4 regions of the Glutamicibacter sp. TV12E genome follow, and region 2 is predicted to be linked to each of the others. Evidence: riboswitches for the same ligand, from Rfam matches in the RefSeq annotation. Region 2 holds a riboswitch; each other region holds the start of a gene.
What was found. Region 2 has a riboswitch for S-adenosylmethionine ahead of ACT7DV_RS06630 (substrate-binding domain-containing protein). Riboswitches for the same ligand answer to the same signal wherever they lie in the genome.
Positions count from the first base shown of each region.

Region 1 (5,657 bases), 520 kb from region 2:
TCCAAGGATTCCTAGCATCAAATAGTTGAAGCCACGTCCCGCGGGACGTGGCTTCACCTATCTAGAGCGAATTCTCCTTCAGTTGCGCTTTAGCGGCGTGCCCGGCAGATCGCGTTGATTTCGGGAATGCACGGTTCATTCTGCAGGCTGGTGGTATCACCCAGCGTGGTTCCTTCAAATAGCTGAGTGAGCAAGCGGCGCATGATCTTGCCTGAACGGGTTTTGGGAACATCCGGTACCAGCAGCACATCACGCGGCTTGGCAATCGGGCCAATCTGGGTGGCTACCGTGGAACGAAGCTCGGCTATGAATTGTACTTGGCGCGCGGCGAGCTGCTCGTCAGGGTTTTCGCTAATCAGGGACTTGTCCAGGGGCACCACGAAGGCGGTGGCCGCATGCCCGGTCGTCGCATCCGGGGTGGGGCAGACTCCGGCCTCGACGACTCCCGCGTTGGTGACCAGCGCTGACTCGATTTCTATGGTCGATAACCGGTGCCCGGAAATATTGATCACGTCATCGGTGCGGCCCAGGATGAAAATATCCCCGTCCTCGTCAAAACGTGCGCCATCGCCGGCGAGGAACCAGCCTTGCTGGATGTACTTCTCCCAGTAGCTGGTGTAGTAGCGTTCCGGGTTGCCCCACACCGTGCGCGCCATCGACGGGCCGGTACGGGTGATGACGATGTTGCCCTGGGTATTTGGCTCAACCCGCTGTCCCGCAGCGTCAACGATGTCCACCGCAACACCCGGCAGTGCGCGGGCGGCGCAACCTGGCTTGAAGTATTCATCGGTAGGCAGCGGGGAGAGGACCGTTGCCCCTGACTCGGACTGCCACCAGGTATCCACCATCGGAATGCCTGCCGGGGTGTCGCGGCCAATCTGTTCGCGCAGCCACCGCCAGGCCTCCGGGTTAACTGCCTCGCCAACGGTGCCGCCGACGTTGATGGAGGACAGGTCGTAGGATTTCGGAATACCCTCGGGGAACCAACCCATCAACGAGCGGACCAAGGTAGGGGCGGTGTAGTAGCTGGTGACCTTGTAGCGTTCGATGACTTCGAAGTGGCGTCCGGGATGCGGCGCGTTGGGCACGCCTTCATAGATCACCTGGGTGACACCATTGGATAGCGGTCCATAGATCTCATAGGTGTGGGCCGTGACCCATGCCAGGTCCGCGGTGCACCAGTGCACGTCTTTCTCGCGCTGGGACGCATCCGGGTTGGCGAAGAGCATGTTGTAGCTGGCGGCAGCCTGGGTCAGGTAGCCACCGGTGGTGTGCACCAGGCCCTTGGGCTGTCCGGTGGTTCCGGAGGTGTACATGATGAACAGCGGAGTTTCGGAGTCGAAGAACTGCGCCTTATGTTCGATGGGCTGGATGTCGACAACGTCGTGCCACCAGACATCGCGGCCTTCGGTCCACGGGATCTCATCGCCGGTGCGCCGGATGACCAGCACCTTCTCTATTTCATTCTCGCCGGAGACGGCTTCATCGGCATTGTCCTTGACCGGAACCGAAGTGCCTCGGCGGAATTGGCCATCGGTGGTCACCAGCACCTTGGCCTTCGTGTCTTCCACGCGGAACTTCAATGCTTCGGCGGAGAAGCCGCCGAAGACCAGCGAGTGGATGGCTCCGATGCGGGCGCAGGCCAGCGTAATGACGACGGTTTCGATGAGGACCGGCAGGTAGATGACCACGCGGTCGCCCTTGACTACGCCCATGGATTCCAAGGCGTGGGCGGCCTGGCTGATGCGTTCTTGCAGGTTCTTGTAGGTGACGGCCACCCGGTCGCCGGGTTCGCCTTCGAAATACAGTGCGACCTTGTCTCCGCGGCCGGCGGCCACATGCCGGTCGGCGCAGTTCACAGCAGCATTGAGCTTGCCGCCCAGGTACCAGGAGATCTGCGGTCCGCGCTTGGCTTCCGGGTCAGCTGGGAGGATCTGGCTGGTGGTATGCCAACTGGTGTCCCAATCAAGGAGGCGTGCCGCTTCGTCCCAGAATGCCTGGCGTGCTTCCTCCGAGGCAAATGCAGAGGTTGGTGCCGATTCGATGGTCATTACAGAGTATTCCTTGGTGTTTCTATTCGGGGGCTGATTTGGTACTTGATAGTTGGCGCCATCGGGCCCGGGGCTTTTATGGCGCGGCGCTCGGCGATAGCGAGCAGGGCATCGGCAAGTTGACCGAAGAAGGCCAGCTGTCGCTTGTGCCCTGGAGGTTCTTGGCCGAGGCGAATTGCCGGTCTTTGCCCATTGCCCGTTGTGGCTGCGAGCCTGAAAGCGCGGAACGGCGCTGTGCCGTGGTGGCAAATTTGCGCCAGAAATTGACGGGGCCGACATCCAGCACCATGGATGCGGGGGGCCGGGTCTTGCACTCGAGGCTGCGCAAAGCACAGTGCCATGATCATCTCCATCGGTCCTGGCGGTAGCACCGGCCTTTGGGATGTGTCCTCCATAGGTGGTTGCTGCGGCGTCACTGAGCCAGATCTCTCGGCCGCCCGGGATGGTTACACGTCTATTACAGGGTTTCGAAGGAATTGAATGCAAATCTTGCGTAACATGAAAAATCTTCGATAACTGCACCACATGCGCGGGATATTTCGTAATTTATTTCATTGAATGCCCGTTTGATCGATAATGGGCGAATATGGGCAATTCATCTTCGGCATGATGCACCATTAGCTGTTCAACCTGCCGGTCATCCCGGAGCCTCCCAAGGTCGAAATGTGACTTCGCGGCTTGGAAGCACCGGTTTGTTACGGCTACAAATGAATGACAACCCATCCAGAGCGGCTGAGAGATCTGGCTCGACGACGCCGCAGCAACCACCCGAAGAGCGGGACGGTGCTACCGCCAGGACCGATGGAAAGAATTGAGGACTTCTAATGTCATTTGGCGAGTCGCCGAACACCAGCGGTTTGGACTTCAACCAGCTCAGCGATCCTTCGCAGGCGAGCGCCATGGGGCTAGACGACTTCGAGGAGCAGCTTCCCACCCGGCAACTGCTCAAGGTCACTCCCGGCCCCGGCGCAGATGAGCAATACGACCGGCTGGCTGAAATCTTCCGCCCGGTCTTCGCGCAAATCGCCAGCACCGCCAAGGACCGCGATCGCAACCGCGTCCTGCCCTTTGAACAGGTGGGCCTGCTCAACCGTGAACGCTTCGGCGCACTGCGCATCCCCGTGGCCCAGGGCGGGTACGGCGCGCGCCTGGTTGACGTATTCCGCTTGCTCATCGAGCTTTCTGAAGCCGACTCGCATGTCGGCCAGCTGTGGCGCGCGCATATCGCCTTCGTGGAAAACGTGCTGCTCCTTGAGGATCAAGAGCTGCGCAGCAAGTGGATCGGGCGCATCGCAGCCGGCCAGATCGTCGGCAATGCCTATACTGAACGCGGCGGCAACGCCCTGGGCTCCTTGAACACCAAGGCCAGCCAAGTCGATGGCCGCTGGCTGGTGGACGGTGAAAAGTACTACTGCACAGGCACCATTTTTGCCGACTGGACCACTGTGGCCGTGGCGCATCCCGAACTGTCCGGGCGGCAGATCGCGGTGGTTTCCACGCAGCACAGCGGCGTCAAGATCCTCGATGACTGGGATGGCTTCGGCCAGGGACTCACCGGCACCGGCACCACGGAATTCCACCAGGTTCCGGTGGACTCGTTCATGCCGCAGCAGAGCAACGACTCCGAAGCGGCGATCTTCCAGCTGGTGCTCATGGCCGTGCAAGCAGGTATCGCCCGGGCGGCCTTGAATGACCTGCGCCTATCGGTGCAGAATCGCACCCGCATCTTCACCACAGGCACCGGTGTTCCGGTCCACCGCGAGCCGCAGGTCCTGCAACTGGTCGGCGAAGTCTCCGCGGAGTCCTTCGCCGCGGACTCGGTGGTGATCGGTGCCGTCCTTGAAGTCGAGGCAGCCCTGGTAGACCCGGGATTGAATGACGAAGAACGCTATGCGGTTTGCGAGCTGGCCGCCAACCGGGCGCAAACCATCGTCCAGCCGCTGGTCATCGGTGCCACCAGCAAGCTCTTCGACGGGCTGGGCGCCTCTTCGACCAGCGTCATCTGCAACCTGGATCGCCACTGGCGCAATGCCCGGACCATCGCCACCCACAACCCGGCCATTTACAAGGCACGCATTGTGGGGGACTACGAGATCAATGCGGTCCAGCCGCAACGCCTCTCGGTCACTGGCGAGGACAGCAACCATAGAGCCTATGGCGCCTGAACGCCGACTAATTAACTTCACTACCCAACCATGGCAAGGGGAACATCAATGAGCCAGCAGCGCGAAATTCTCTTCAATGCATTCGACATGAACTGCGTCGTGCACCAGTCGCCGGGCCTGTGGCGCCACCCGGATGACAAGGCCTCGACCTACAACACCATCGGCTACTGGACCCACCTGGCCAAGGTATTGGAAAAGGGCAAGTTCGACGGCCTGTTCATCGCCGATGTGCTGGGCACCTACGATGTTTTCAACGGCACCAATGAGTCCCCGCTGCGCTCCGGCGCCCAGGCACCGGTCAATGACCCGATGATGCTGGTCTCCGCCATGGCCGCGGTCACCGAGAACCTCGGTTTCGGCGTCACCGCGGGCACCGCCTACGAGCACCCTTATGCTTTCGCCCGCCGCCTGGCCACCCTGGACCACTTGACCAACGGCCGAGTCGGCTGGAATGTGGTGACCGGCTACCTGCCATCAGCTGCCCGGAACATGGGGCAGGAGGACCAGATGGAGCACGACGAGCGCTACAACCACGCCGACGAGTACCTCGAGGTCGTCTACAAGCTGCTCGAAGGCTCGTGGGAAGACGACGCCGTGCAGAACAACAAGGAAACCGGGATCTACACGGATCCGTCCAAGGTGCACAGCATCGATCACGAAGGCAAGTATTTCAAGGTGCCTGGCATTGCCATCACCGAGCCATCCACCCAGCGCACTCCGGTGATTTATCAGGCCGGCGCTTCTTCGCGCGGGATCAAGTTCGCCTCGGAAAACGCTGAAGCGGTATTTGTCACCAGCCCGACCCGGGAAATCCTCAAGGCCACCGTCACCAAGATCCGCGATGCCGCCGAGGCTGCTGGCCGTGACCGCTACGATGTGAAGATCTTCGCGATGCAGACCATCATCACCGATGAGACTTCCGAGAAGGCCCAAGCCAAGTACGAGGACTACAAGTCCTATGCGGACGTTGAAGGTGCCCAGGTGCTGATCTCCGGCTGGATGGGCGTGGACTTGTCCGAGCTGGATCCCGATGAGCCACTGGGATCCAACGTGAAATCCAACGCCATCCAGTCATCCGTGGAAACCTTCCAAAAGGCCAGCGGTGACGATGGCAACCCATGGACTATCCGGCAGCTGGCCGAATGGGTGGGCGTGGGCGGCTTCGGCCCGATCACCGTCGGTTCCGGCGCCGAGGTTGCCCAGAAGCTCATCGACTGGGTTGACTACACCGATGTTGACGGCTTCAACCTGGCGTACGCTGTCACCCCAGCGACCTTCGAGGACGTTGTCGAGTACGTTGTTCCTGAGCTGCAGGCTCGCGGCGCGTACAAGACCGAATACACTGAAGGCTCGCTGCGCAACAAGCTCTTTGGCGCCGGCGACAGGGTGAAAGAGACCCATCGCGCCGCCAAGTACAAGATCGCTAATCGTCTTCCAATCC
Region 1 is NZ_JBQVVF010000001.1:894,849-900,505, reverse strand. Features, by position in the region: gene ACT7DV_RS04095 (BCCT family transporter) at 1-15, shown strand, start outside; partial or broken gene acs (acetate--CoA ligase) at 90-2,075, opposite strand; gene ACT7DV_RS04085 (hypothetical protein) at 2,128-2,379, opposite strand; SAM riboswitch class I at 2,398-2,500, opposite strand; SAM riboswitch class I at 2,768-2,859, shown strand; gene ACT7DV_RS04080 (acyl-CoA dehydrogenase family protein) at 2,876-4,216, shown strand; gene ACT7DV_RS04075 (LLM class flavin-dependent oxidoreductase) at 4,265-5,657, shown strand, end outside.
Region 1: it holds a riboswitch for S-adenosylmethionine, as region 2 does, so the genes downstream of both, ACT7DV_RS04085 (hypothetical protein) here and ACT7DV_RS06630 (substrate-binding domain-containing protein) in region 2, are expected to answer to the same signal.

Region 2 (5,657 bases):
TGAGCATGTAGCTGGCCAGCCGGTAGCGGCGAGGATCCAATCCGGCCACCTGGGCGGCCGTCGGATTCTGGCCCACGGCGTAGGAGTTCACGCCCCAGCTGGTCTTGCCATAAACCCACCAGCCCAGTGCCCCGATGAGCACCATGATCCAAGCAGCCAAAGGGATCCCCAGGAAGACGCTGGCCCGGGCTGCTTCGAAGAAGCTGCCTGACACGGCGATCTTCAGGTTCTGGCTGAAGACCAGTTCCAGCGAAGCGGCCACGCCCATGGTGGCCAGGGTAGCCAGCAGCGGACGCAAGCCCAAGGTGACCGAGAGGCCGTTGGCAACGCCGATCACGGTGGCCACCAAAACTCCATACAGCATCGACAACAGTCCGGGGGTTCCGGCAGCCGCGGCCAGCGCGGTCACCGTGCCCGATAGTCCCGCCACCGCTCCGGTGGAGAGGTCGATGCCGCCATTGAGCACGTCGTCGCCGCCGGCGATGATCACGATCGCGAGCCCCACTCCGGCGATGCCGAACACCGAGGCCTGGGTGAGAATCGTCGCGATATTCGAAGCTGTCAGGAAAAAAGGGGAACCGAAAGCGAAAAGCAGCAGCACTGCTCCAATGCCGGCATAGCCGATCCAGGCGGCCAGCCCCGGCTTCCTGCCTTGAGCGATGCGCGCCGGCGCCTGGCTGGCGGGGACAAGGGTGGTGCTCATGCGTTCACCTCTTCGCGTGGTTCTCCGCTGGCTTGCCCGCTGGAAGCCAGTTGCAGAATTCTTTCGGTGTTCGCCTGGCTGGACGGCAGCTCGGCGATGATCCGGCCGCGGTAAAGCACCAGGACCCGGTCGGCCAGGCCCACCACTTCTTCCAGATCCACGCTGGCCATCAGCGCGGCGGCCCCGTCCTGCACCAGCTGGGAAATCTCCGCGTAGATATGCGCGCGGCTTCCCACATCGACGCCCGAGGTGGGCTGGTCCAGGACCAGCACGTCTGAGCCCTTGGCCAGCCAGCGGGCCAAGACGGTCTTCTGCTGGTTGCCTCCTGAAAGGCCGGAGGCAATCGCTTCGGGATTGCCCGGGCGGATATCCAGGTGCCGCACCAGCCCGCTCGCAGCATCCCGCTCCTTGCGTGCGTTGAGCAGCCCAAGCCGGCTGCCGACCTTCCGCAGGCTGGCGGCGGCAATATTCTCCCGCACGGTGTTGCGCAGGAAGATGCCATCGCGGTGCCGGTTCGATGGGACGTAGGCGCCGCCTCGGGCGACAAAGTCCGCGGCAGAAGCCACCGGGCGGCCGTGCAGCAGGGCAGTGCCCGCATGCGGATGATTGCCGGTGACCGCATCGGCGAGCACCTCGATGCCTGATCCCACCAACCCGGTGACGGCCACGATTTCCCCGGGAGCCACCGTGAGATCAATGCCGTCCAGCTTGCCCGCCACCGACAGGCCCGAGAGTTGAAGGGCAGGCTCGCCTTGGCGGGCGGGGGCCTCGCGCTGCTGGTGCGAGAATTCGCTGACTTGGCTGCCCAGCATCAAGCCGATGACATCTTCAATGCTGTCGCCGTTCGCAAAGCTGGCATCCCCGGCATTCCTGCCGTTGCGCAAGACCGTGATCCGGTCGGTGACCTGCTGCAGTTCCTGTAGATAGTGGGAGATGAAAATGATCCCCACCCCGCGATCACGCAGGTGGCCGATGGTGCCGAAGAGCTGCTCGACCTCGTCATTGGCCAACGGAGCGGTCGGCTCGTCAAGAATCAGCACCTTGGGTTCGGCCAGCACGGCGCGGGCGATCTGGATCAGCTGCTGCTGGGCAACGCTCAGCTCGTCGACAAAGGCAGCGGTGTCCAGCTCCTGGCCGGTGGTCCGCAGGATATCGGCCCGGGCCGCCTCTTGCACGGTGCGCTCCTGGCGCCATAATCCGCGGTTCCTGGATGTGCCAAGATACAGCTGTTCGGCGACGGTCAGGCGTCCGGCCAGGTGGCGGTCCTGGTGGATCACCTCAATGCCCAGCGCTTCGGCATCGGCCGGGCGCCGTATCTGCACCTCTTGGCCAGCAAGCTCGATCCGCCCCGAATCCAGGGTGTACAACCCGGTGAGGATTTTGATCAAGGTTGATTTTCCGGCACCGTTTTCACCTACCAGGCCGAGCACTTCCCCGGCCCGCAGCTGCAGGTGGACATCGTCCAGCACGGTGACGGCGCCAAAGGATTTGCCGATCCCGACCATGCTCAGCAGTAGGCTAGATTCCGTTGTCATTGCGCACCTGATTCACGTTGTCCTTATCCACAAAAATCGGCTCGGCGTAGCTGGTGCTCGGAACCTGGTCGGCTTGCCCGTTGAGGAGCAGCGCAATATTCGTGGCAGAGGTGGCAGCAATCTGCTTGGTGGGCTGGGCGACGGTGAACTGGTAGGAGCTCTGCGGATTCGCGATCAAATCCAGTGCCCCGGGTTCCGCATCGACTCCGTAGAGCTTGATGTCATTATCGGTGGGATCGATGGCCTGCGCGGCGCCGATCAGCGGCATATCCCAGCAGGACCAGATCGCATCCACTTCGCCTTCGGGCAGCCTGCGCAGCTGATCCTGGATCTGGTTCTTGGCATCTTCGATGGTGCCTTCGTACTTGTCCTGCAGTTCCGGGGTGATCTTCTCGATGTTCGGGTAGTCTTCGAGCACCAGGTTCAGGCTGTTGTAGCGGATCCGGCAGGGTGTCACGCCCGGGAAGCCGTTGAAGACCAGGATCTTGCCCTTGCCGTGCAGGTCCTCGGCCATGGTGCGAGCCAGGGTGGTGCCGACGTTCCAGTTATCGCTGGTGACGTTGTTCTTCGAGTATTCGCTCTGGAAGTCGATGGTGAACAGCGGAATTCCTGCAGCATCCACCTTGGCCAGGGCCGGGGTGAGCGTCTGGGCGTCGCCCAGGATCACCACGATGGCATCGGGCGACTGGGTTATCAGATTTTCCACGTCCGAAACGTGCTTCTCGTCCTTGGCTTCGGCCTGGGTGGCAATGACCTCTCCGCCGAGCTCCTTGATGCGTTCTTGGATTTGCTGATACACCACGCGCGAGTAGTCGTGCAGGATGTCCTTTGCCGCGATGCCCACTTTTTTGCCCTCGAGCGAAGGAACATCGTCGAGCTTCTGCTGGGTTTGCGGGTTGCTGCTTGGCGCCACGGCCGGCGCTGCTTCGGGGCGTGGTTCCTTCAGCGAGCAACCGGAGAGCAGCGTTGCTGCCGCTAGTGCGGCAGCAACAAATTTCAGGGTGTTCGGGCGAGTGCGAGTCATGCCGTCCCTCTCTTGGACATATCGAACCGAGGGATCCCGGGCAGAAGTTCACGCTTCTTGCCCCGGGAGTTCCATCGAACCTGGCGTTAGCACTATCTGCAGGAGGCAGACTTGCTGCGGCGTCGTGGAGCCAGGTCTCTCAGCCGCTCTGGATGGGGTGTTATCCGAGTCAAGCATTGATCCCTGGAGCTTGCCGTCAACGCGTCACTGGAGGGAACACTGCGTCAGATCTCGTCACAAATCCCGGGCTGGCAAGGTTTCGAAGCGGCGGGCAGGCGCTAAATCAGCGTCATATTTCCGCATATTACGTCGAATAAGGATATTCACCTGGCGAACGGAAGCCAGTTCATGGCCTGCCCGGGCGCCAACGGCAGCGTGGCATCGCCCATCCCGGAATCACGACGCGTCAATGGGAATGCCGAGGATCCGCAGGATATGCAATGATCGGAACATTGCGCTCCGAGACAACGGCTTGTTTTGACGTAAATCGGCGATCCTTGAGGAACTTCAGCTAGAAAATCTGCATCTCATCACGTGCAATGCGCGCGTAAATGGCATGCTGCAGCCGCAGCGATTCATTGGCTTGGCGAATATCAGCGCCGGTGACCTGGCCAATCCGCTCCAGTCTCTGCACCAGCGTATTGCGGTGGATGTGCAATGCTTCGGAGGCCTGCGACATGGCGGATGCCGCGGCGACCACCAGCAGGGTTTTTGCTTGTTCTTGATTCAGCGCCCGGGCCGGTGCCGCAAGATAGGCCAGGCTCCGAGCCGGAGTCCGCGCAACGGCCACCGCGATGTCCTGATTCCAGATTTCCCGGTGTGCTCGTTGCGGAAGCAGCGCGGGACGCGCCACCAGGGTGCGCATCATTTCGGCCTGCGCCAAAAGCGCACCGGCATCGAATGCATCCGCTCCGCCAAGATAACGATCGCTGGATTCCGGATCCTGGCCTGGTGCATCATCGGCGCTCGTCCGCAGCCGCCAGTGCGCGCCGAACAGGTTGACCCATGAAGTGCGCGCGCCTTCGACAGCAGGCAATCCCAATAAGGGGTCTTGGCCATCGCGCGGCAGCCACAGTTCAAGTTGCACTGGCCCGCGCAGTCCGTGCGCCCCCAGGTCCCGGTCGATAACTTCCGCGGCAACCCGCCCGGCTAGCAAGGCCGAAATAAGGTCCCTCGCCTCGGCCGCCCGGCGAGCGCTGCGCGAGTGCTCCCGCTCCTGGGCGAACAGCAGCTGGACGGTGAGCGCAATCAGATTCGCCAGGGGCTCGACCTCGTGGGGCGCGCCGGTCACGCCGACAACTGCGCACAACCGCTCGTTCAGCGCCAAAGGAAGGTTCACTCCCGGCTGGGTTCCCGCCGTTTCATCGGCCTGGGTGACCCTGATGATCTCGTTGCGCCGGATGGCTTCGACGCTTCCTTCGTGCAGCGTGCCCACGCGCGAAGCATCGCTGGAGGCGATGATGATTCCATGGGCGTTCATGATGTTCACATGGCGATTAATTGTCGGTGCAATGGTATCGACGACCTTTTGCGCCAATGCGCCGGACAGTCGAGGTTGCTCCTTTTCGCTCATGGAATCATCCTAGCTTCCCCGCCCTGCTTCGGGCAGGGAAGGCCCGGGGCTCCTTCACCTTGCCGCCCGGTGATGCTAGGCTCACCCCAGTCAAGCATCGCGTTGAAAGGTCCATCATGAGTTCGGCGATCAGCTACTTCACCGGAGGTTTCCTCGTCAGCCTGCTGGTAGTGCTCAACATGACATGGAATCAGCGCTTGCCCGGGCTGCTGGGCCCTGGACTGATTGCGCTGAGCCTGGCCGGGTTGGCCGCTTGCCGGTTTTATGCCGCCCGGAACCAGCCCCGCCAGCGAGATCCACGGAAAGCCTAGGAAGCGTCGCGCTCCTGCAGCACTGCCGTGGCGGTGCTCGTGCTGTCAGGCGCGAAAGCATAGAGCTTGCCATCGGCGAGGTGGACCCAGAATCGGCCGCAGAGCTCAGTGGTCTTGTCTTCAGCGCCTTGCGGCCACCACTGCGCTTCAAGGGTCCTGGTCAAGGAGATCTCCTTGGCATCGAAATCCTTGGTGCGCGGATCCGAAGCATAGGCCTTCTTCAGTTCCGCTTCGGATGGGTGTCCAGCAGATTTAATCGGCAGGCATTTTTCGGCGGGCAAATCCCCGGTGAAGTCCATGGCAAAAATTCTTTCCATCCCGGTATTGCGCTGCACGAGCTCCACGTTGGTGCCGCCGGCAGGGACCCAAGCGGGCAGCAATCCGCTCGAAACGCCTTCTTCAGAGGTCTTGGCAGACTTTTCGGTGGACTCATCGTATTTATCAACCATCAGATCCGAAACGGAACATCCGCTGAGCAGCAGGGCCATGGGCGCAGCCAGCAAGGCGCTGG
Region 2 is NZ_JBQVVF010000001.1:1,415,903-1,421,559, reverse strand. Features, by position in the region: gene ACT7DV_RS06640 (ABC transporter permease) at 1-703, opposite strand, end outside; gene ACT7DV_RS06635 (sugar ABC transporter ATP-binding protein) at 700-2,238, opposite strand; gene ACT7DV_RS06630 (substrate-binding domain-containing protein) at 2,222-3,262, opposite strand; SAM riboswitch class I at 3,331-3,421, opposite strand; gene ACT7DV_RS06625 (sugar diacid recognition domain-containing protein) at 3,774-4,835, opposite strand; gene ACT7DV_RS06620 (hypothetical protein) at 4,952-5,146, shown strand; gene ACT7DV_RS06615 (hypothetical protein) at 5,143-5,657, opposite strand, start outside.

Region 3 (5,657 bases), 510 kb from region 2:
CGATTGCGTGGGAACGTCAAGCTAATAGTGTTGGAATTTTGGGTTAAGTGGCATATTGGCGTGGGATTGGTTGGCATTGTGCCAAGTAGACGGTCTGTACGCCGAGAAAATCAGCTTTAAATAGTTTGCCTTGGCTGTCCCCGGACGTTCAATAGTGGCAGTTAAGGGGTGCACGGCATATCAACGCCCAACTTGATGTGCGTGCCCGACGGCATGGGGAGCAATTCGCTGAATCCCCTTGCAAACCGCAAGTAGCGGGCAACCATAAAGGTTGTCCGCCACTTGAATCAGCTGCCTGGGATCGCCTAGGCGAGCACCTGGCGCTTTGAGGAAATCACCCCGGTGTTGAACCCGGCCAGGCGCAGGCCGCCGTGGAAGCGGGCGTGCTCGATCTTCACGCAGCGGTCCATCACGACATTCATGCCCGCAGCCTCGGCACGGCGGGCCACGTCCTCATGCCAGGATCCCAGCTGCAGCCAGAGGGTCTTCGCCCCCACGGCCAAGGCCTCATCCAACACGGATGGCAGGTCATCGTGCTTGCGGAAGACCTCCACGAGATCCGGTGTCTCCGGCAGATCAGCGAGGGATTTGTACACCGGCTGGCCCAGGATCTCATCGAGCACCGGGTTGATGAAGTACACCTTGTACTTGGATGAGGACAGCAGGTAGGTCGCTACGAAGTAGCTGGCCCGCGATGGCTTGTTGGAGGCTCCCACGATGGCGATGGACTTGGTTTCGCGCAGGATGTTCAGCCGTTGCGCGGCTCCCGGGCCTTCCCAGGTGCGGTCGGTGGTGCTCATTAGTTGGCTCCCTTCGGTGCTGCAGGAATGGCGCACGCCGCGCCATCATAGGCGGGTTCCGCAAATTCATTGGCGGAGCCAGAGGCCGTTTCCTGGGAGGCGGCCAACGCCTGGTCCAGATCCCAGAGGATGTCTTCGACATCTTCCAGGCCTACCGACAGCCGGATCAGATCTTCGGGTACGCCAGCGGCGATCAACTGGCCTGCGCTGAGCTGCTGGTGGGTGGTGGAAGCAGGGTGCAGCACCAGGGTGCGGGCATCGCCGATATTGGCCAAGTGGCTGGCCAGCTGCAGGGCTTCGATGAACTTGGAGCCGGCTTCGCGCCCGCCCTTCACGCCAAAGCTGAACACTGAACCGACGCCCATGGGCAGAAGTTCCTTGGCATGGGCATGCTGCGGGTGGGATTCCAGGCCGGCGTAGTTCACGTAGGTGACCCGTGGATCTGCCTCCAGCCAGGCAGCGACCTGCTTGGCATTGGCCAGATGGTTGTCCATGCGCTGGGGCAGGGTTTCCAGGCCCTGCAAGAGCTGGAACGCCGACTGGGCCGGCAGGGCTGGACCGAAGTCGCGCAGCTGCTCGCTGCGCAGCTTGGTGAGGAAGCCGTATTCGCCGAAGTTGGCCCACCAGGAAACGTTGCCGTAGCTGGCCACCGGTTCAGTCATCGCGGGGAACTTGCCGTTGCCCCAGTCGAACTTCCCGGACTCGACCACTACGCCGCCGAGGGTGGTGCCGTGGCCGCCGATGAACTTGGTTGCCGAGTGGATGACGATATCCGCCCCGTGCTCGATGGGACGCAGGATATACGGGGGAGTGAGCGTGGAGTCGACGACCAGGGGAATCAGGTGGCGGTGGGCCACCTCGGCCAGGCCGTTCAAGTCCGCGATGTCACCCGAGGGGTTGGCTACCACTTCGGTGTACACGGCCTTGGTGTTTTCCTGGATGGCAGCTTCGAAGTCGGCGGGGTCGTTGGAATCGATGAAGGTGGTGTTGATGCCGAAGCGGCGCAGTGAAACATCAAGCTGGGTAATGGTTCCTCCGTAGAGCTTCGAGGAGGCCACAATGTGGTCGCCGGCCTGGGCCAGGGCCGCGAAGGTGACGAACTCGGCGGCCATGCCGGAGCCGGTGGCTACAGCGCCGATGCCGCCTTCCAGGGAGGCCATGCGCTCTTCGAAAGCCGCTACGGTCGGGTTGCCGATGCGCGAATAGATATTGCCGTATTTCTGCAGCGCGAAGAGGTTGGCCGCGTCGTCGGCGTCCTTGAAGACAAATGAGGTGCTCTGATAGATGGGCACTGCACGGGCGCCGTGCTCTGCATCGGGGGTGCCACCGGCGTGCAATGCGCGGGTGCGGAATCCAAACTTGTGATCTGCCATGTTGGCTTACGACTCCTTGTCGATGGGGTTTTCGCGCTTCACCGGCGGGCGGTGGTGCGATCGAGGCAGGAATCCCGGAATCAATGTCGCAACTTGTTGTGGTTAAACAAGATAAGCGGCTGCATCGTTTCTGGCGGTAGCACCGTAACCACCGGATGTGGCAGGTTGCTGCGGCGTCAACGAACCAGATCTCTCAGCCGCTCGGGATGGTGTAACAATCTTCGCAACATGACCGTTCATGACCTAACTATGAGTCTTAACGTTGCGTATCGGACGTAATGCCGGAGATTCTTCGATCACCGCGCACGGCGGTACGCTTGAGCCATGGATACTGCGCTGGTATTGATCAGACACGGGCTGACCGATTGGAATCTGGCCGGCCGCCTTCAGGGGCGCACCGACATTCCGCTGAACGACACCGGACGCGAACAAGCTCGCGGTGTAGGGCGCGACCTTCAAGGCCAGGGGTTCTCCCTGGTGCTGGCATCCCCGCTGGGCCGAGCGCAGGAAACGGCCGCGCTGATTGCCCAGGAGCTGGACATCGAGACCGGCCGTCCCGTCCCGGAATTGATTGAACGCGGTTTCGGACCGCTCGAAGGCCGGATCATGGCCCAGGTGAGCGACGAGGAATCAGCCTTGGTCCAAGACCAGTTGGAGCCAATTGACGAGATTTTGCGCAGGGCGATTCCTGCGTTGATCGACCTGTCGAATGAGCATGCGGGCAGGAAGGTGGCAGTGGTCAGCCATGGAGCCACCATGCGCGCCATTCGTGATGCCCTGGCCGGAACCAAGCTGCCCCGCGGCGTAGACAATGGCGAAGCCATCGAGATTGATATCCAGCGCCTGCGCCAGCTGGCTGAGGGACTGGACCCGGTGAGCTGCTAGGCGCTCAAGATTTTTCCAATCGGCACCTCACATTTTTGCTCCGCGATACGTTTACATGGTGAATGCCCGTAAAGGTGCCGACCTTCAGGAGAGCCATGCAAGTGCCGTTTGAGCGGATAGTCCAGGATTACGGGCTGAACGTCCTTCGCGTTTGCCGCGCCCTGCTAGATGAGCATCGCGCCCAGGACGCCTGGTCCGAGACTTTCCTCTCCGCGCTCAAGGCCTATCCGCAGCTTGCCGAGGACGCCAATGTACTGGCCTGGCTGGTCCGCATTGCAAGGAACAAGGCCATCGATGAGCTGCGCAAGAACAAGCCGGAGTTCCTTCTCGACCATCAACAGTGGGACCAGATTGATGGCGAGCCGCAACCAGCACTGCAACTGGAGAATCTCCAGCTCTGGCAGGAAGTAGGAAGGCTCCCCGAGAAGCAGCGGCTGGTGGTCGGCTACAGATATCTGGGCGGACTGAACTATGCCCAGATTGCCCAAATGGTGTCCGGCACTGAAGCCGCCGCGCGGAGAGCAGGCAGCGACGGGCTCAAGAATCTTCGCCGATTGCTCGACGACGACACATTGTGGCAGGAGAAATCATGACTAATGCACCGACCAACTCTTCAGCAACCGGAGAAGAGGCCCAAATTTTGGAACAACTCGGGATCGAGCTGCGGGCCAAGGCGCAGGCCGTAGATCTTGTCGATATTTCCTACCGCGTAGTTGATAGCCCGGTAGGGTCTTTGCTGCTGGCCAGCACCCCAGCCGGCCTGGTGCGGGTAGCTTTTGAAACAGAGGACCATGAGAAGATTCTCCAGGTGCTCGCCCAGAAGCTCAGCCCGCGCATCCTCAAGGACCCCGCGCGCCTGGACGCTGTGGCCCGGCAACTTGATGAGTACTTTGCGGGGACTCGGCGCAACTTCGATGTGCCTCTGGACCTGAAGCTTTCCACGGACTTCCGTCGCCGAGTGCAGCTGGAACTGGGCATGATCGGCTACGGGCAGACGTGGAGCTACTCACAGATGGCGGAACGCATTGGCAATCCCAAAGCCGTGCGCGCCGTAGGATCGGCCTGCGCGACCAATCCGATTCCCATTGTCTTGCCCTGCCACCGGGTGCTGCGCACCGATGGTTCGCTGGGCGGCTATCTCGGTGGACTTGAAGCAAAGACGGAACTTTTGACGCTGGAGAATCCCCGCTTCGGTGGCCCGCCGAGCACCCTCTTCTAGGCTTTTCGCTCAGTTATTGTCGCGGATGCGCGGATGCGCTGAAGCGATTGCTGGAGTTGGGTCTTGCTCTGTTCAGGCAAGCCAAGCAGCGGGACCATGGCTTCAGCTTGAAGCAGCAAATGCTCCCAACCGTCGCAATATTCCAGGCCTTGTTCGATGGCGGCCTTGATGGTTCCGGTCGTGTGCGCGCTGTACACGAAATCATAGATATGGGTACCAGGAGCCAGCTGCGCGGTGCCCCAAGCAGCCCCGTCTTCGGCATGCTTGCCGATAGGCGTGGCATTAATGACGAGGGAAGCTTGCGCTGTGGCCTGCGCTGCCCGGGACCAATCCACGCCCTTGCCCCTGACCCCCATGCGGGTGGCCAGCGAGAGCAGCTGATTGGTTGCTTCTGGATCACGGTCCGCGATGGTGACGGTGCCGATGTGTTCTTTGAGCGCAACCAAAGCTGCACGAGCCGCGCCACCGGCGCCGAGGAATACAACGTGATCGTGCATTCTGGTGGCCAGTTTGGTTGCCACCGCAATCAGGTCGGTGTTGTAGGCATGGAGTTTTCCGCCCTGGCGGATCAATAGATTAGCTGCTCCACTGAGGCTAACCTGTTCTGAGCGTTCGTCGGCGATACCTGCTGCCCACTGCTTATGAGGCATGGTCACGTTGGCGCCTATGACTTGCGTTGAGAGCAGGCTGTTGCGGATTTCCTGCATTGGGCTGTGCGCGGGAACGTCCCGCGGCTCGTAGCTCCAGTGATTGTCCAGCGCCTCGAACACAGGATTCCAGAGATTCGGCGACATGGTCTGCGAAGCATGGGAACCAATGATGAACAGCTGTGTTGCGTTGATGGAGTGGCTCATTGTTGTCCTTTCGAGGCGAGCTTGCCCAGCGTGGATTCCGGAAACCGTCACATCTCTTGTGACTCGCCTCACCTTGCTGTACTTTAACTATTGTCGCATATCGCACGTTTGTGCGTATAACGTACAACTAGCATTAGTGCAGGACGGAAAGCATCCCTGCTGCTGTGGAAGGACATCCCATGAGCAAGACCATCAGCCATCCGGGCGCCAGCCTCGACGAGGAGCAGCGGCGCAAGCTCAAGCGCGCCAAGAAGGCGGCGCTCGCGGGATTCCTCGGCGGTGCGCTGGAATACTATGACTTCTTCATCTACGCGACGGCGGCCTCGCTGATCTTTTCCAAGATCTTCTTCCCTTCCGGGGACGCGACCATCGCCCTGCTCGCCTCGTTCGCGACGTTCGGTGTCGCTTATATTGCCAGGCCCTTCGGCGCGGTCTTCTTCGGGCATCTCGGTGACAAGCTGGGACGCAAGGCAACCCTGGTCATGACCCTGGTGCTGATGGGGTCGGCGACGTTCCTGATCGGCGT
Region 3 is NZ_JBQVVF010000001.1:906,798-912,454, reverse strand. Features, by position in the region: gene ACT7DV_RS04140 (CoA-binding protein) at 306-800, opposite strand; gene ACT7DV_RS04135 (O-acetylhomoserine aminocarboxypropyltransferase/cysteine synthase family protein) at 800-2,173, opposite strand; SAM riboswitch class I at 2,292-2,386, opposite strand; gene ACT7DV_RS04130 (histidine phosphatase family protein) at 2,498-3,058, shown strand; gene ACT7DV_RS04125 (RNA polymerase sigma factor) at 3,154-3,651, shown strand; gene ACT7DV_RS04120 (methylated-DNA--[protein]-cysteine S-methyltransferase) at 3,648-4,277, shown strand; gene ACT7DV_RS04115 (shikimate dehydrogenase family protein) at 4,274-5,131, opposite strand; gene ACT7DV_RS04110 (MFS transporter) at 5,311-5,657, shown strand, end outside.
Region 3: it holds a riboswitch for S-adenosylmethionine, as region 2 does, so the genes downstream of both, ACT7DV_RS04135 (O-acetylhomoserine aminocarboxypropyltransferase/cysteine synthase family protein) here and ACT7DV_RS06630 (substrate-binding domain-containing protein) in region 2, are expected to answer to the same signal.

Region 4 (5,657 bases), 1.2 Mb from region 2:
GATTGTCGGTGCGCGACAGGGTATCGGAGAGCCGCTCTAGGCTCATCAGCCCAAGCCAGATCTTTGCCCGATGGGCTTCATCAGGGCTCGGCGCAATCAAATCCACCATCTCCAACCCGTGCCACAGGCTCAGGTACGCGGTGTTCAGCGCCGGATCCCAGGCGGCGGCCAGATCCCAGTCCAGGATGCCGATCAGCTCTTCATCCACCCAGTGCATATTGTGTCCGGCCAGATCTCCGTGGACCAGCCCCGGGGGCACCTGGGCCAGCGAATCAAGCTGGGCCCAAAGGGTTGCGGCTGCGCCACGCAGCTGATCGGGCAAGGCATCAAAACACTGCCGTTGGCGCTCTTCGATCCACGGGCCGCGGAAGGCAAATGGCGAAGCCAGATGCTCGCGCAGCGGTTCGAGATCGACCTGCGCCAGGTCGCGAACCAGCTTGCCCAAGATTTTGGGGTCGCCGTAGTGCGGTTCATGGGCGCTGCCCGGGATGAAGGACATGGCTACCGAGCTCAGCCCATCCACCATCAAGATCTGCGAGGTCGCCACCGGGACCTGGTAGTCCAGCTGATCGGCCACAAGCCCAAGCAGCTTGATGGAGCGCGGCATCTGCTCGGTGGCTTCTTCGGTGCGGGCCATGCGGATCACCGACTGCCCGTTGGCGATCACCACCTTGTGGAACTGCCCGCCCTCGTTGACTCCGGCATTTTCCCAGGACAGCTCTGGACATAGCTGGCGGGCAATGGACAGTTCTTCCATGGTGGCAGGACGGGACACTGATGCTCCTTTAATTCGCTGTCTTCAGGCTACCAAAGCTCGCACACAGCCTGATCAGCCTATGATCGAGAACGTGAATGCCAAGATCCTGAAATTCGAGGTCGCTCTGGTGCTCGCCCTGTCCTTGGGGCAAAGCGCGGCCTATTCGATCCTGAGTTTTGCCGACAAGGCCACCAGGGCCCCGCTGCGCGAACAGACGACTTCGCTGAACAACACGTTGAGCACCCGCGAATTTTTCGACTTCTCCTATCAGCTGCTGGACATTGTCTTTGCGCTGGTTCCGGTGGTGCTGGCCCTGTATCTGATGAAGCGCAGCCTAGGCGCCGGCGCGAGGGAGATCGGCTTTGACCTGCGCGCGCCGGGCAAGGATGCCCTGTTCGGCGCCGGGCTGTTTTTGGCCATGGGGCTTGGCACCCTGGGCGTCTACGCCGCAGGCCGGGCGCTGGGCATCACCACAGCGATTTCCGCGGCCAACCTGGGGGACTACTGGTGGAGCCTGCCGGTGCTGCTGCTCTCCGCGGTGCGCCATGCGGTGCTAGAAGAAGTGCTGATGCTCGGCTTCCTGTTCAGCTATGCCAGGAAATTGCAGCTGGGGTTGTGGACCACCATCATTGCCTCGGCGGTGATCCGCGGCAGCTACCACCTGTACCAGGGCGCGGGGCCGATGATCGGTAATATGCTCATGGGAGTGGTCTTCGGCTGGGCCTACCACAAGTATGGGCGGGTGATGCCGCTGGTGATCGCGCACTTCCTGCTCGACGCCATCGGCTTTGTCGGATATGCCCTGATCGGGCCGGCGATCGGGATCGGAAGCTAGCGCGGCTAGACTGCAGGAATGAAGATTTCTCAGCTGGCTGCGCAGCAGATTCCCCAAGCCGTTGCGCTCTGGGAGGCCACCGGGCTGACCCGGCCGTGGAACGACCCCTGCGCCGACGCCCGGCGCGCCCTGGAAACCCCGGCTTCAACAGTGCTGGCCATGATCGAGGATGAAGAAGTCATCGCCACCGTGATGGTTGGCCATGATGGGCACCGCGGCTGGCTCTATTATCTGGCCGTGGACCCGCGGCGGCAGGGCACCGGACTGGGCGCCAAGATGGTCCAGGCCGCGAGCGAGTGGCTCGCCCAGCGCGGCGTGCCCAAGGTGCAGCTGATGGTGCGCAATGAAAATACCGCGGTGCGCGGCTTTTATGAGCGGCTGGGATTTGAAGACCAGCACGTCGTGGTCCTGGGCCGGCGACTGGATGCAGGCGCATAAAAAGAGGCAGACGGGGACGCCATTGTCCCCGCCTGCCAGCAGCTTGCTGCGAACCGGCTACAACACTACCGGTCCGTTCTGCGTTTCAAAGGTCACCGACAAGATGCCCGGGGTGCCATTGGGCGCCTGGTAGTCCATGGTCACCGCGCCGAGGTGCACGTTCTGGGGCTGGCCCAGCCATTCCAGGACCCGATCGCGCGACCCGGCGATCGAGATCCCGCTGATCTCCCCGGTCGGCTCCAGGGCCTTGGAAGGATGCAGGTCCTTGGCTTCCTCGTCCCACGAGATCAGGTAGGGGCACTGCGGGTCGGCGATCAGGCCCTTGATGCCGATCTGCTGCCAGGTCAGCTCGCGGCCATCGGGGAATTTGCGGTTGCCCGGAACCGACTTGCGACCCAGGCGGTCTTCGGCGCTGGATAGATCGTCCACCGAAACGCACCAGCCCATCCAGCCGCCGCCGAGTTCCGAACGGGCCCGCACCGCCTGGCCGAAGGGGGCCTTGTCGCTGGCCGGGTGATTCAGCACCTCGACCACTTCGAGGTACTGGCCATGCTTGAGCGGGAAGATGACATTGCGTGTCCCGAACCTGGGATGCACGCCTCCCTTGACGAATTCCAGGCCGAGCGACTCGGAGATTCTTTGCGCGGTTGGCAGCAGCCCATCCGGGCCACAGGCATAACTAACGTGATCTAGCCTCATCATGTGCCCATCATGACAACATGTGACCGCAGTCTCTACTTAGGAGACCCTAAGGTTTTTGGCGGAATCGAATTCCATGCGGCAAAAGCGCCATGGATGTGAAATATGACCGATTGCGACCATTTTGAGGTGCCCGCATTGCAAAAATATTCGGTTTTCGGGCACACTGGAAACAGGTCATGAGTCCCAGTAACAAGCCCCGGCTTACTGGGCGGCAACCCTCCAACCGCGGTGGGGTGCCCCGGGTGAAGACCTGGCCCCCAGATGCACAAGGCAGCTGGGGACAAGCGCGGGTAACCCTGGAAGGCTTCTTGGCGAGGTCTTTCCTCTCGGTGTCTTCTCAGTGGTCTACCCCCAAAGTCGCATGAACTATTTTGGAGGAAACCATGAGCAGCAATTGGTCATTTGAAACCCGTCAGATCCACTCCGGGCAGACCCCGGATCCCGCCACCGGCGCGCGGGCCTTGCCGATCTTCCAGACCACTTCCTTTGTCTTCCCGACCGCGCAGAGCGCTGCCGCGCGCTTCGCGCTGCAGGAACTGGAACCGATCTACACCCGCATCGGCAACCCGACCACCGACGCGGTGGAAACCCGGATCGCCGATCTGGAGGGCGGCGTGGGTGCCCTGCTGCTCTCCTCGGGCCAGGCCGCCACCACCTTCGCGATCCTGAACCTGGCCGAAGCCGGCGACCACCTGGTGGCCAGCCCCAGCCTCTATGGCGGAACCCAGAACCTGCTCAAGCACACGCTCAAGCGCCTGGGCATCGAGGTCACCTTCGTGGCCGACCCGGATAACCTGCAGGACTGGCGCGACGCGGTCCGCCCGAACACCAAGGCCTTCTTCGGCGAAACCATTTCCAACCCGCGCCAGGACGTGCTGGACATCGAGGAAGTCGCCAAGATCGCCCACGAAAATGGCGTGCCGCTGCTGGTGGACAACACCCTGGCCACCCCGTACCTGATCCGCCCGATCGAATTCGGCGCCGACATCGTCATCCACTCGGCCACCAAGTTCCTGGGCGGGCACGGCAATGCGATCGCCGGGGTGATCGTGGACTCGGGCAACTTCGACTTCGCCCAGGACCCGCAGCGCTTCCCGGGCTTCAACACCCCGGACGAGTCCTACAACGGCCTGGTGTTCGCCCGCGATCTGGGCGTGAACGGCATTCTCGGCGCCAATCTGGCCTACATCCTCAAGGCGCGCGTGCAGCTGCTGCGCGACCTGGGCGCCTCGGTCTCCCCATTCAATGCCTTCCTGATCGCCCAGGGGCTGGAAACCCTGTCCCTGCGCATCCAGCGCCATGGCGAAAATGCGCGCGAGGCCGCCAGCTGGCTCGAAGCCCGCGCCGAGGTGCAGAAGGTCGCCTATGCCGGCCTGGCCTCCTCGCCATGGTTCGAGCGCGCCAAGAAGTACAGCGATCACGGCGCCGGCTCGATCATCGCCTTCGAACTGGCAGGCGGCGCGGCGGCCGGCCAGGCGTTTGTGGACGCGCTTGAGCTGCACTCCCACGTGGCCAACATCGGCGATGTCCGCTCGCTGGCCATCCACCCGGCCTCCACCACCCATGCGCAGCTTTCCGAAGCCGACCAGATCGCTGCCGGAGTGAGCCCGGGACTGGTCCGCATCAGCGTGGGCCTGGAAAATATCAAGGACATCCTGGCCGACTTGGAACTGGGCTTCAACGCTGTTGCCGCCTTGGGCGACTTGGCCGGGTCGAACAAGGAATTGCAGGAAACCCTCTAGGCATGGCATCCATTGCAACCACCGAAGCACCACAGCTCGCCGAGGGCCGGGACGGCATGATGCGCCGCAGGGCCGTCGGCGGGCACCACTTCGAATTCGGCGGCTACCTGCCACAGGTAGAGCTGGCCTACGAAAGCTGGGGAACCCTCGACGCCGACGGCTCCAACGCCGTGCTGGTGATGCATGCGCTGACCGGCGACGCCCACGTCGCCCAGGGCGATTCGCGCAGCGCCGGCTGGTGGGACGGGTTTGTCGGCCCCGGGGCCACCATCGATACCAGCAAGTACTTCGTTCTCGCCGTGAACATGATCGGCGGCTGCAATGGTTCCACCGGCCCGTCGTCGCCCGACGAGCATGGCGTGCCCTATGGATCGCGCTTCCCCTTTGTCACCATCAAGGACGCGGTGCGCCTCGAAGCGCGCCTCGCGCAGCAGCTGGGCATCACGTCCTGGCATGCGGTGATTGGCGGGTCGATGGGCGGGGCGCGAGCTCTGGAATACGCCGTCGAGTTCCCCGAACAGGTCAAGAACCTGGTGGTAATGGCTTCGTGCGCCCAAGCTACCGCGGAACAAATCGCCTTTGCCCAGGTGCAGACCCAGTCCATCCGACTGGATCCGAACTTCAATGGCGGCGATTACTACTCCAGCGGTGCGCGGCCGGATGAAGGCCTGGGCCTGGCCAGGCGCCTGGCGCACATCACCTATCGTTCCGAGGCCGAGCTCCAGGCCCGCTTTGGCCGGGCCGCGCAGCCCGGCGAGCAGCCTGCTGGCCAGTTTGACGGCCCGCGCGGCCGCTACCAGGTGGAAAGCTATCTGGATCACCAAGCGGCCAAGCTGGTGAATCGTTTTGACGCCAACAGCTACCTGCTGCTCACCGAGGCGCTGATGAGCCATGACGTGGCTCGTGGCTACGAATCGCTGGGTGCCGCACTGGCTCGGCTTGAGAAGGTCAACGTGGTGGTGGCTGCCGTGAGCTCGGACCGCCTGTACTTCCCGGAGCAATCCGAACAGCTGGCCGCCTCCCTGGCCGCTCCCACGCCGGTGCACTACATCGATTCGCCGATCGGCCACGACGGCTTCCTCACCGATGCAAGCCAGCTCGATGGCGTTTTGCGAGGCCTGGTATTCAGCCGCTAGATCGGCGCCGCGAAGGGACAGCCCCACCAGTTTTCGGTGGACGCTGT
Region 4 is NZ_JBQVVF010000001.1:254,246-259,902, reverse strand. Features, by position in the region: gene ACT7DV_RS01215 (phosphotransferase family protein) at 1-775, opposite strand, end outside; gene ACT7DV_RS01210 (CPBP family intramembrane glutamic endopeptidase) at 837-1,592, shown strand; gene ACT7DV_RS01205 (GNAT family acetyltransferase) at 1,611-2,030, shown strand; gene ACT7DV_RS01200 (VOC family protein) at 2,088-2,732, opposite strand; SAM riboswitch class IV at 2,905-3,025, shown strand; gene ACT7DV_RS01195 (bifunctional o-acetylhomoserine/o-acetylserine sulfhydrylase) at 3,116-4,474, shown strand; gene metX (homoserine O-acetyltransferase MetX) at 4,477-5,610, shown strand.
Region 4: it holds a riboswitch for S-adenosylmethionine, as region 2 does, so the genes downstream of both, ACT7DV_RS01195 (bifunctional o-acetylhomoserine/o-acetylserine sulfhydrylase) here and ACT7DV_RS06630 (substrate-binding domain-containing protein) in region 2, are expected to answer to the same signal.